DNA from 4 places in the Alteromonas sp. ABH4_453 genome. Region 2 is predicted to be linked to each of the others. Evidence: predicted binding sites of a transcription regulator. Region 2 holds the regulator's gene; each other region holds the start of a gene.
What was found. The regulator sigma-54, encoded in region 2, starts transcription at its own class of promoters, with help from an activator protein. The targets are predictions, from matches to a motif close to GTTGGCACGNNNNTNGNNT.
Positions count from the first base shown of each region.

Region 1: a site for sigma-54 is predicted at 1,375-1,393, ahead of ACXAGV_RS08715 (hemerythrin domain-containing protein). Genes of this name have one in related genera too.
Region 3: a site for sigma-54 is predicted at 810-828, ahead of ACXAGV_RS02565 (DUF2726 domain-containing protein). Genes of this name have one in related genera too.
Region 4: a site for sigma-54 is predicted at 975-993, ahead of glnK (P-II family nitrogen regulator). Genes of this name have one in related genera too.

Region 1 covers NZ_JBSWXP010000003.1:546,799-549,001, forward strand. Annotated here, with positions in the region: gene ACXAGV_RS08705 (EAL domain-containing protein) at 1-379, shown strand, start outside; gene ACXAGV_RS08710 (YqaE/Pmp3 family membrane protein) at 574-732, shown strand; gene ACXAGV_RS08715 (hemerythrin domain-containing protein) at 873-1,328, opposite strand; gene gdhA (NADP-specific glutamate dehydrogenase) at 1,558-2,203, opposite strand, start outside.
Region 2 covers NZ_JBSWXP010000004.1:244,745-246,947, reverse strand. Annotated here, with positions in the region: gene lptB (LPS export ABC transporter ATP-binding protein) at 1-315, shown strand, start outside; gene ACXAGV_RS09815 (RNA polymerase factor sigma-54) at 389-1,870, shown strand; gene hpf (ribosome hibernation promoting factor) at 1,901-2,188, shown strand; gene ptsN (PTS IIA-like nitrogen regulatory protein PtsN) at 2,202-2,203, shown strand, end outside.
Region 3 covers NZ_JBSWXP010000001.1:601,306-603,508, forward strand. Annotated here, with positions in the region: gene ACXAGV_RS02555 (M20/M25/M40 family metallo-hydrolase) at 1-165, shown strand, start outside; gene ACXAGV_RS02560 (hypothetical protein) at 325-774, shown strand; gene ACXAGV_RS02565 (DUF2726 domain-containing protein) at 984-1,571, shown strand; gene ACXAGV_RS02570 (5'-methylthioadenosine/adenosylhomocysteine nucleosidase) at 1,721-2,203, shown strand, end outside.
Region 4 covers NZ_JBSWXP010000009.1:42,229-44,431, reverse strand. Annotated here, with positions in the region: gene ACXAGV_RS17025 (ammonium transporter) at 1-537, opposite strand, end outside; gene glnK (P-II family nitrogen regulator) at 570-908, opposite strand; gene ACXAGV_RS17015 (hypothetical protein) at 1,190-2,005, shown strand; gene ACXAGV_RS17010 (helix-turn-helix domain-containing protein) at 2,055-2,203, opposite strand, start outside.

The sequences.
Region 1 (2,203 bases), on a different contig from region 2:
GGTTGCCGACGCATCGCTAGCCATAGAAAACCTAAATGAGCTTACGGCCCGTGGATTTCACTTTGCGATCGATGATTTCGGCACGGGCTATTCTTCATTGGCGTACTTAAAGAATCTACCTGTCAAAACGATCAAGATAGATAAAAGCTTTATTCTTGCTCTAGCAAGCGACGAGAACGATCAACAAATAGTTCACACCGTGCTTAGTTTAGCAAGTGTCTTCAATTTAAAAGTGGTTGCAGAAGGTGTAGAAGATGTTGCGTCGCTAGAAATCTTGAAAGAGTGGGGGTGTGATATCGCGCAAGGTTACTTCATCAGTCGACCGCTTAATCGTCCAGACCTAGAAGATTGGCTGCAAAATACGCCTTTCGGTGAATAGCTTCCTTATTACAAAAAACTTATATTTTTGGAGTCAATGGGATGCTCAATCGTTTATCAACGCTGACATGGCATCTAAAATGCAAACAACCATTATGAAGCGTGAAAATCGCTCCGCAGGCTAAACACTTTCACTAAAGTGTGAGTTTTTTGCCTACTGAGTTGTGAAATTACTTCAAAAACAAGGAATTTACTATGGACATCATTCGTATACTTTTATCAATTTTACTTCCACCGCTAGGCGTATTTTTACAGGTCGGTATCGGCGCGCATTTTTGGATCAATATTCTATTGACCATTCTTGGCTATTTTCCAGGTGTAATTCACGCGGTTTACATCATCGCTAAAAAGTAGGCACTTAAACGCTTCAGTAATCTGTTATAGGTGAAAGAGCAATCAAACACTAAATATGCAAAAGCCAGCTTCAATAGCTGGCTTTTTACTTTATGACGCCTCTCGGATTGGATACTACCGCCATGGATACCAAGGCTATGTTACGCCGTTAGTTTTTCGTCGTCTAACTCCTGTTTCATCTCTTTTTGATATTCATCAGCAAGTTTTGTTTTCTGGCGGTCGTTAAGCACATTCCCCGCTACCTGGAAGAACTCCTGTTCTTCGTCAGCAAGGTGATGTTCCACTTTTTCCTGAAGTGTCTTCAAATAACGTAACCATGCAGGTGAGCTCATATCGGTGTCATCAAGCTTAGCTAGTAATTCATCAATCTCGTGATGCTCTGCAATTCCATGACGGGTCAAATCTACGGTGGCATCTTTTTCTAAAAGATGAGAATAAAAGTGGCGCTCCTCAGCAATAGCATGACTTTCAAGCTGAGTTTTGAGCTCTTGGTAATATTCACGGCGTGCAGCTGTATCTCCACTTGTTTCAGCTAAAATCTTTAACAATAAACGTTGCTTCTCATGGTCCTGGCGTAAAGCTTCAAAAATTTTCATAGGTGGTTCCTTATAAATACCTAAAAAGTTAATCACACCAAGGGTAATGCTATTTTTGTTCCATGAATAAAAAGTCTGTTAGTTCCTGAATTTTATAATAAAATCTATTGAACGATTCAGGGGGGTTGGTACAAGAGAACAGAAAAAACGCAAATTTTACAGGTTACTTACCGATAAATTCACGGCAGTATTGTCGTGAATTTATCGAATGAAATATGTCGTAAACGTGCTACACGCCTTGTGCGACCATGGCGTCTGCAAGACGTCTAAACGCTGCGATGTTAGCGCCTTTCATGTAGTCAATATAATCGTGTTCATCACCTACACCTTGTCCTTCTGCAACACAGCGCTGATGAATGCTTTCCATAATAGCGTTTAACTGATCATCAAGTACGTTCGCATTGCGCTGATTGAACATGGCGTTTTGGCTCATTTCTAATCCCGACAAGGCGACACCACCTGCATTAGATGCCTTTCCGGGCACATAAACAATTTTAGCATCTAAGAAAAGCGCTTGTGCCTTATTTGTACATGGCATGTTCGCACCTTCTAAAACCATCTTACAGCCGTTATCTAGTAATACCTTGGCGTCCGTTTCAAGCAGTTCATTTTGCGTTGCACAAGGTAGAGCAATATCGCATTTTATATGCCACGGCTTTTTATCGGCTATCCATTTACCCATTTTTTTATCAGCCATGTCTACAAGGATATTATCTCGGTTAGCGTGGTTATCAATTGCCCATTTTAATGCCGTATCCGATAACCCTTCTTCAACATGTAGAAGCCCCCGGCTGTTTGAGAGCGAAATTACCTTTCCACCTTTCTCTACCGCCTTAAGCGCCGCGTGCAGTGCTACGTTTCCTGCACCAGATACT
Region 2 (2,203 bases):
TTGTCAGGGGGAGAACGGCGCCGCGTTGAAATTGCCCGCGCTCTGGCAGCAAAACCACAATTTATTTTGTTAGACGAACCATTTGCCGGTGTTGATCCAATATCAGTTAATGATATAAAGAAGATAATACAGCATCTGCGAGATAGGGGTATTGGTATCCTTATCACGGACCATAACGTACGTGAAACATTGGATGTTTGTGAAAAAGCGTACATTGTGAGTCATGGCGAGCTTATTGCGCAAGGAACTGCGGAACAGGTTTTAAGTAATCAAAAAGTAAGGGACGTATACCTAGGCGAACAATTCAGGCTATAGTTAGTGTAACCTAATTGTCATTTTTCAGTTTCGCTCTGGTATATTTAATTTAGAGCATTTAAATAAGACGTAGATGAAACCATCTTTACAGCTAAAATTTAGCCAACAACTTACAATGACACCTCAGCTTCAGCAGGCTATTAAACTGCTGCAGCTTTCTACACTTGATCTCCAGCAAGAGATACAAGAAGCCCTCGATTCAAATCCGCTTTTAGAAGTGGAAGAAGGTAACGACGAGCCGCAGGTAGAAAAGAATAATGTCGATAGTGACGATAGCGCGGCTGAAGCTACAGCTTCAGCATCAAGCGATACGCTAGAAGCAGGAGATGCACTGGAGAAAAATGATCTTCCCGATGAGCTACCTATCGACAGTACCTGGGATGAGTATTATTCGGCTTCTTCCGCGCCAGCACCTGGTCCTTCTAATGATGATGAACAAATCTTCCAAGGTGAGACCACAGAAGACATCCAAGAACATCTTCTTTGGCAAATGCGCCTCACTCACTTTTCAGATAATGACCGCGCCATCGCTACAGCAATCATCGATTCAATTGACGAATCAGGCTATTTAACCGTTACTCTTGACGATATCTTAGAAGCGGTCAACGACGATGATCTAGAAGAGCCTATCGAAATGGACGAAATAGAGTGCGTGCTCAAACGCATTCAGATGTTCGACCCCATTGGTTCAGGTTCTCGTACACCTCAAGAGTGTCTTATGGTGCAGTTGCGTCAGTTTTCAGACGATACGCCTTGGCTTACAGAGGCGAAGCAACTTATCGAAGAATATTCAGACTTACTGAGTAGTAAAGACTACCGCACGCTAATGCGTAAGAGCCGATTGAAAGAAGATCAGCTGCGCGAAGCAATGCGTTTACTCCAAACCTTGAATCCTCGCCCAGGTAGTGCTTTAGTTACTAAAGAGCCTGAGTACGTTATTCCTGATGTCTCAGTAACCAAGAAAAATGGCCGTTGGGTGGTTGAGCTGAACCCTGACAGTTTGCCTAAGTTAAGTGTAAACCAGCAATACGCTGCCATGAGTCGCCGTGCCAAAAACAGTAGTGACTCGCAATTCATCCGCTCACACATGCAAGAGGCCAAGTGGTTCATTAAGAGCCTTGAATCTCGCAACGATACTTTGATGAAGGTTGCAAATTGCATTGTGCAGCAGCAAATGGGCTTTTTTGAGCACGGCCCGGAAATGATGAAACCAATGGTGCTAAATGATGTCGCAGAAATGGTAGATATGCACGAGTCGACTATTTCGCGCGTGACAACGCAGAAGTATATGCATACGCCCCGTGGCATCTTTGAATTGAAGTATTTCTTCTCAAGCCACGTAGCAACCGAGTCCGGTGGTGAGTGTTCATCTACAGCGATTCGTGCATTGATCAAGAAGTTAGTGGCTGCGGAAAACCCTAGTAAGCCGCTAAGTGATAGCAAGATTGCTTCATTGTTGGCCGAGCAAGGCATAAAAGTCGCTAGGCGAACAATAGCAAAATACCGGGAATCGTTATCGATCCCGCCGTCGAACCAACGCAAAAGCCTTATTTAAACGGGCTTAATAATATAAGGAAGACGAAATATGCAAATCAACCTTACTGGTCATCATGTCGAAATCACCGACTCTTTGCGTAATTATGTCGATACGAAGTTCAGCAAACTTGAACGTCACTTTGATCACATTTCTAATGTGCATGTCATCCTGAACGTTGAAAAATTAAATCAAAAAGCCGAAGCGACCGTTCATTTAAGTGGCGCTGAAGTATTCGCATCCTCAGAAAATACCGACATGTATGCGGCGATTGACAGCATGGTTGATAAACTCGACCGGCAGGTAATCAAGCATAAGGAAAAACTGAAAAAACATTAGTAGTTAATTGAGCAT
Region 3 (2,203 bases), on a different contig from region 2:
CCAACCGCACCGCTCGTAAACAGTATAGAAAAGCCGGTAATTCTTATTCCATTAGTCAATGCTGATAACAATCAACACGCCCCTAATGAAAACTTACGTATAGGGAACTTTTACAGTGGAACAAATGCGCTATATCAATTACTGACCACGCCTTATGACCAGTAATAGAGTTGTAATGATGAAGTGATGCTTTAAACCAAAACCTATACGGAAAACCTCACTAATATACGTTAATAGACCAAGGTTTAGTTGAAGCGCGGGAGTTACGACTCTACTATCGTTTAAGCAATTAAAGACATCGAACATCTGGTGAAGAATCTATCTATGCAGCATTTAAACATTAAGAAACTTACATTGTGTCTAACATTGGCGATAGCAGCGAGCAATGCCAGCTTAGCTGATACCATTGTTGTTGACGCTTCATTAAATGCGCAAGTTAACAACCAAGCCAAGAAACAGAGCGTTGACTCATCACCTAGTAAGCCAAGCATCATGTCTTGCCCTTCTGATTTTCAGCAAGTTAAGATTTCTGATGATGCAAGACAATGCCAAGCATTTGACGAAACCAAGACTGGAGTAATGGTTTACCACTCTCCTCGCTCCCCGAGTGAATTACTGAATGTTTACCAAACGGCGCACCCCGCTTTAAAAACTCACACACCTGTTAGCGGCCGCACGTTGTTATCCTCAGAAGATAAAGGGGTCAGAGTAATAATCAGCCCCGATAACACCGGCTCTCAAGTGGATATTCTTGTTACATCCACAACGAAATAAGCCCTTTTAGCAAGACAACTAAAAAATCTACTCATGTTGGCATCTGCTTTGCAAAATCATCAATAACTACTCCACGGTAACAGTGAGTGTCATTTTTATGACGCTCAAACTGAAAACGGAGCCCAAGCTTTTTTCGATATAAACATTTTAGCAGGCTTCTTTATTACGCATTCCGTGGGCTTTAACTATTGATATTTGCGAGGGTTACGATGGAATTGGCAATTATTCTAATGATGTTACTTATTGTCGTTGCACTGGGTGCCATAAAGTTGTCAGACGGCGGTGTCGCATTTCCATTTAGGCGAAAGCCGCAATTGTTCACCCCCGTTGAGCACTCTTTTTTAAACCTTATCGAACAGGCTATGGGAAGAGAGTTTCGCATAGTGTGCCGTGTGCGTCTTAACGATTTAGTGGCGGTTCGCCAGTCTGCAAATAAAAAGACGGCAAGCCAAGCCATCAGCAGAGCTTCTAGCAGACAGCTCGACTTTGTATTAGTAGATAAACACGACATGAGTCCTGTTCTTGCTATCGACTTAGTTCATAGCCAAGGCAAAGATGGTTATAAATCACAAAAAGACTGGTTTGTAACCGGAGCCCTTGATGCTGCTGGCCTTCCTCATGCAAGAATTAAAGTTAAGTCTGGTTATACCGTTGACGATATTCGCGAGTGTTTGGAAAACAAACTCATTCCTTATCGCCGTTTACAGCAAAAAATGGCGCAGCTGCCAACGCATAATCCAGAGCCACCAAAGCGCCCGACTCGCCCAGTGCGTTCAAGCAGACCAGCTGCAGCTTAAGACATAAGCCCCACTTCCCCTGGCCTTTGTTGCTTTGCTATTTTCTTACTCTCAAATAGCGGTAACAGAGGCATTTTTCTGTCAGTTTGCCCGTTTTCCTTATACAATTAATTCATTCGTTAAACTCCCTCAACACCGTCGGTAAAGTTATGAAAAAAATTGGTATTTTAGGTGCAATGGACGAAGAAGTTGCGCTACTTAAAGCGTCACTTTGGAATGTAAAAGAAACCCAGTGGAAGCACCTGACGTTTTACGAAGGTACACTTAACGACATAGAAGTGGTGCTAGTAAAATGCGGTATTGGTAAAGTGGCTGCAGCAATTGCTACTACTGTACTTATCGAACAGTACGCCCCTGATGCTGTTGTCAATACCGGTTCTGCCGGAGGTTTCGACAAGAATCTAAACATCGGTGATTTAGTGATCGCCAGTCACGTTATTCACCATGATGCCGATTTAACCCATTTTGGCTACAAACTCGGTCAATGCGCAGGTATGCCTGAAGATTTCCGTTGCGATACAAGGTTAATGGAAGCCGCTCGTAGTGCTGCCACAGGCATTACGTCGCTTCAGTCGACAACAGGTTTAATCTGTACGGGCGATGCGTTTATCGGTAGCGACGAAGCTGTAGCA
Region 4 (2,203 bases), on a different contig from region 2:
ACCGGCCATGTGAACAATACCTGAACCTGCAAAGTCAGAGAAACCAAGGTCGCCAAGCGTATACATACCGAATACTGCTTCGCCGCCCCATGTCCAAGCACCTTCCATTGGATAGATGAAGCCCGTCATAACAACTGCGAACGCTAGGAATGCCCAAAGCTTCATACGCTCAGCAACCGCACCAGATACGATAGACATTGCTGTCGCAACAAATACTACTTGGAAGAAGAAGTCAGCAGAAGGTGCATAGGTTGCTGGATCTTCAGCTACACCTGTTGCGCCGTCACCCATAATACCGCTTAGGAATGGACCCCAGTCGCCACCGCCGTACATAATGCCGTAGCCGCAAATCATGTACATGGTGCAAGCAATTGCAAATAGTGCCATGTTTTTAGTTAGAATTTCTGTGGTGTTTTTCGCTCGAACAAGACCAGCTTCAAGCATCGCAAAACCTGCAGCCATCCACATAACCAGTGCACCGCAGATTAGAAAATAAAAGGTATCTAGCGCATACCCAAGTTCAAAAGTGATTTCCATTATGGTTTTCTCCGCAAATATATCGTTGTGGCTTACAGCGCGTCGCTATCCGACTCACCAGTTCGAATACGAACGGCGTGCTCAAGGTCATAAACAAACACCTTGCCGTCTCCAATTTTGCCTGTTTTGGCAGCGCCAACGATGGCTTCTACCAGGCGCTCTACTTGATCATCCTGAACAGCAATTTCCAGTTTGACTTTAGGTAGAAAATCCACCTGATATTCCGCTCCGCGGTAAAGTTCAGTGTGTCCTTTTTGACGTCCAAAGCCCTTCACTTCGGTCACGGTCAAACCGTCGATACCGATTTCTGAAATGGCTTCACGAACATCATCTAGCTTGAACGGCTTGATGATCGCTGTGACTAGTTTCATGAGTTGCTCCCAGTTTGTTTTGGTTATTCTGTGATTTATGGTCGTGTTTCCAACTATGGGAAGATAAACCAAGAGCCATGCCACAAATTATTAGCTAAATAAATCAAATACATACATGCAAACGCTTCATGAACGCACAAAAATAATGCACACTAATGGTGCACTGTTAAAAATTTGCCCAATTTTGAAGCGGTATGAGGTTGCGGTAAGGTGAGAGGACTAAAAAGTGCGATGAAATTAGGACGGAACTATTCGATAGGGCCCATGGTCTGTTGTTTACTATGACGACTATCACCCCATCTTTCTTTGCGCCTGAGCGCAGCATTGAACACCATTCCGTTGCAAAGAAAACGGCGTGGCGCCCACTATTAATTTCGGGCTGTGCACATGTGTTTGGGGTCATCGTAGTGGTCATACTTTCTCAAATAGGCATCAACAACCAAAAAGCACGAGTAAATGTTTTGGAGCGAACGCCGGAGATAAGCGCCAGACTGTACTATCCCCCCGTTCCACGCCCTCCTGCCCAAGCTAAACCACAAGAAACTAAACCAATCGATGTTTCCCCTAAAAGGCAAGAAATTGAGTTGAAGCCTGACGCAACCAAAGCCACTGAAGCACTTGATAATAAAAATAAAATTGTGGAAAGCCCTGCGCCCAAGCAGAAGAAAAATACTGAACCCGATATACAGCAGGTACCCGTTGAAAATAAGCCATTAAATACGTCACCAACGCCTACCCTTTCAAAAGACGCAAATCGGCGCGCAGGCTCGTTGAATCTATCGGTAAAAGATGGCGCGGCTCTTTACTTTGAAAAGTATCACAGTGACAAAGTTGCTGAAGACGCTGAACAAGCAGCAACAGCATTTCAAAAACGTAAAGTTAGCCCGGTGCTCAGCGGACCAAGCACACAGCAAATACAAGCCAATGAAAGTAGACGCCCTTCAAAACGCGTAAACTGTAGCAGTACGACCAATAAAACTTTGGCGATATTGAGTGGTTTTACAGGTGGTACCTTAGAATGCACCAAAATGGACGACCACAAACGTTTTATAGACGCTAGAGTCAATAAACTTCCTAAAGACGAAGAGATGAACTAGTTGTCTCTACCAACGATTTACCGTCATATCAGGTAAGCCCTTATCACCGCTACTTTCTTTTGAAAAACTTAGGAGGTTGCCCGAAATGCGCTTTGAACCGGCGACTGAATGCTGCAACATCTTCATACCCTGTTAGCTGAGCTATACCCAACATTGGTGTATCGGTATTTCTAAGTAGTGCTTTGGCCTTTTCCATCC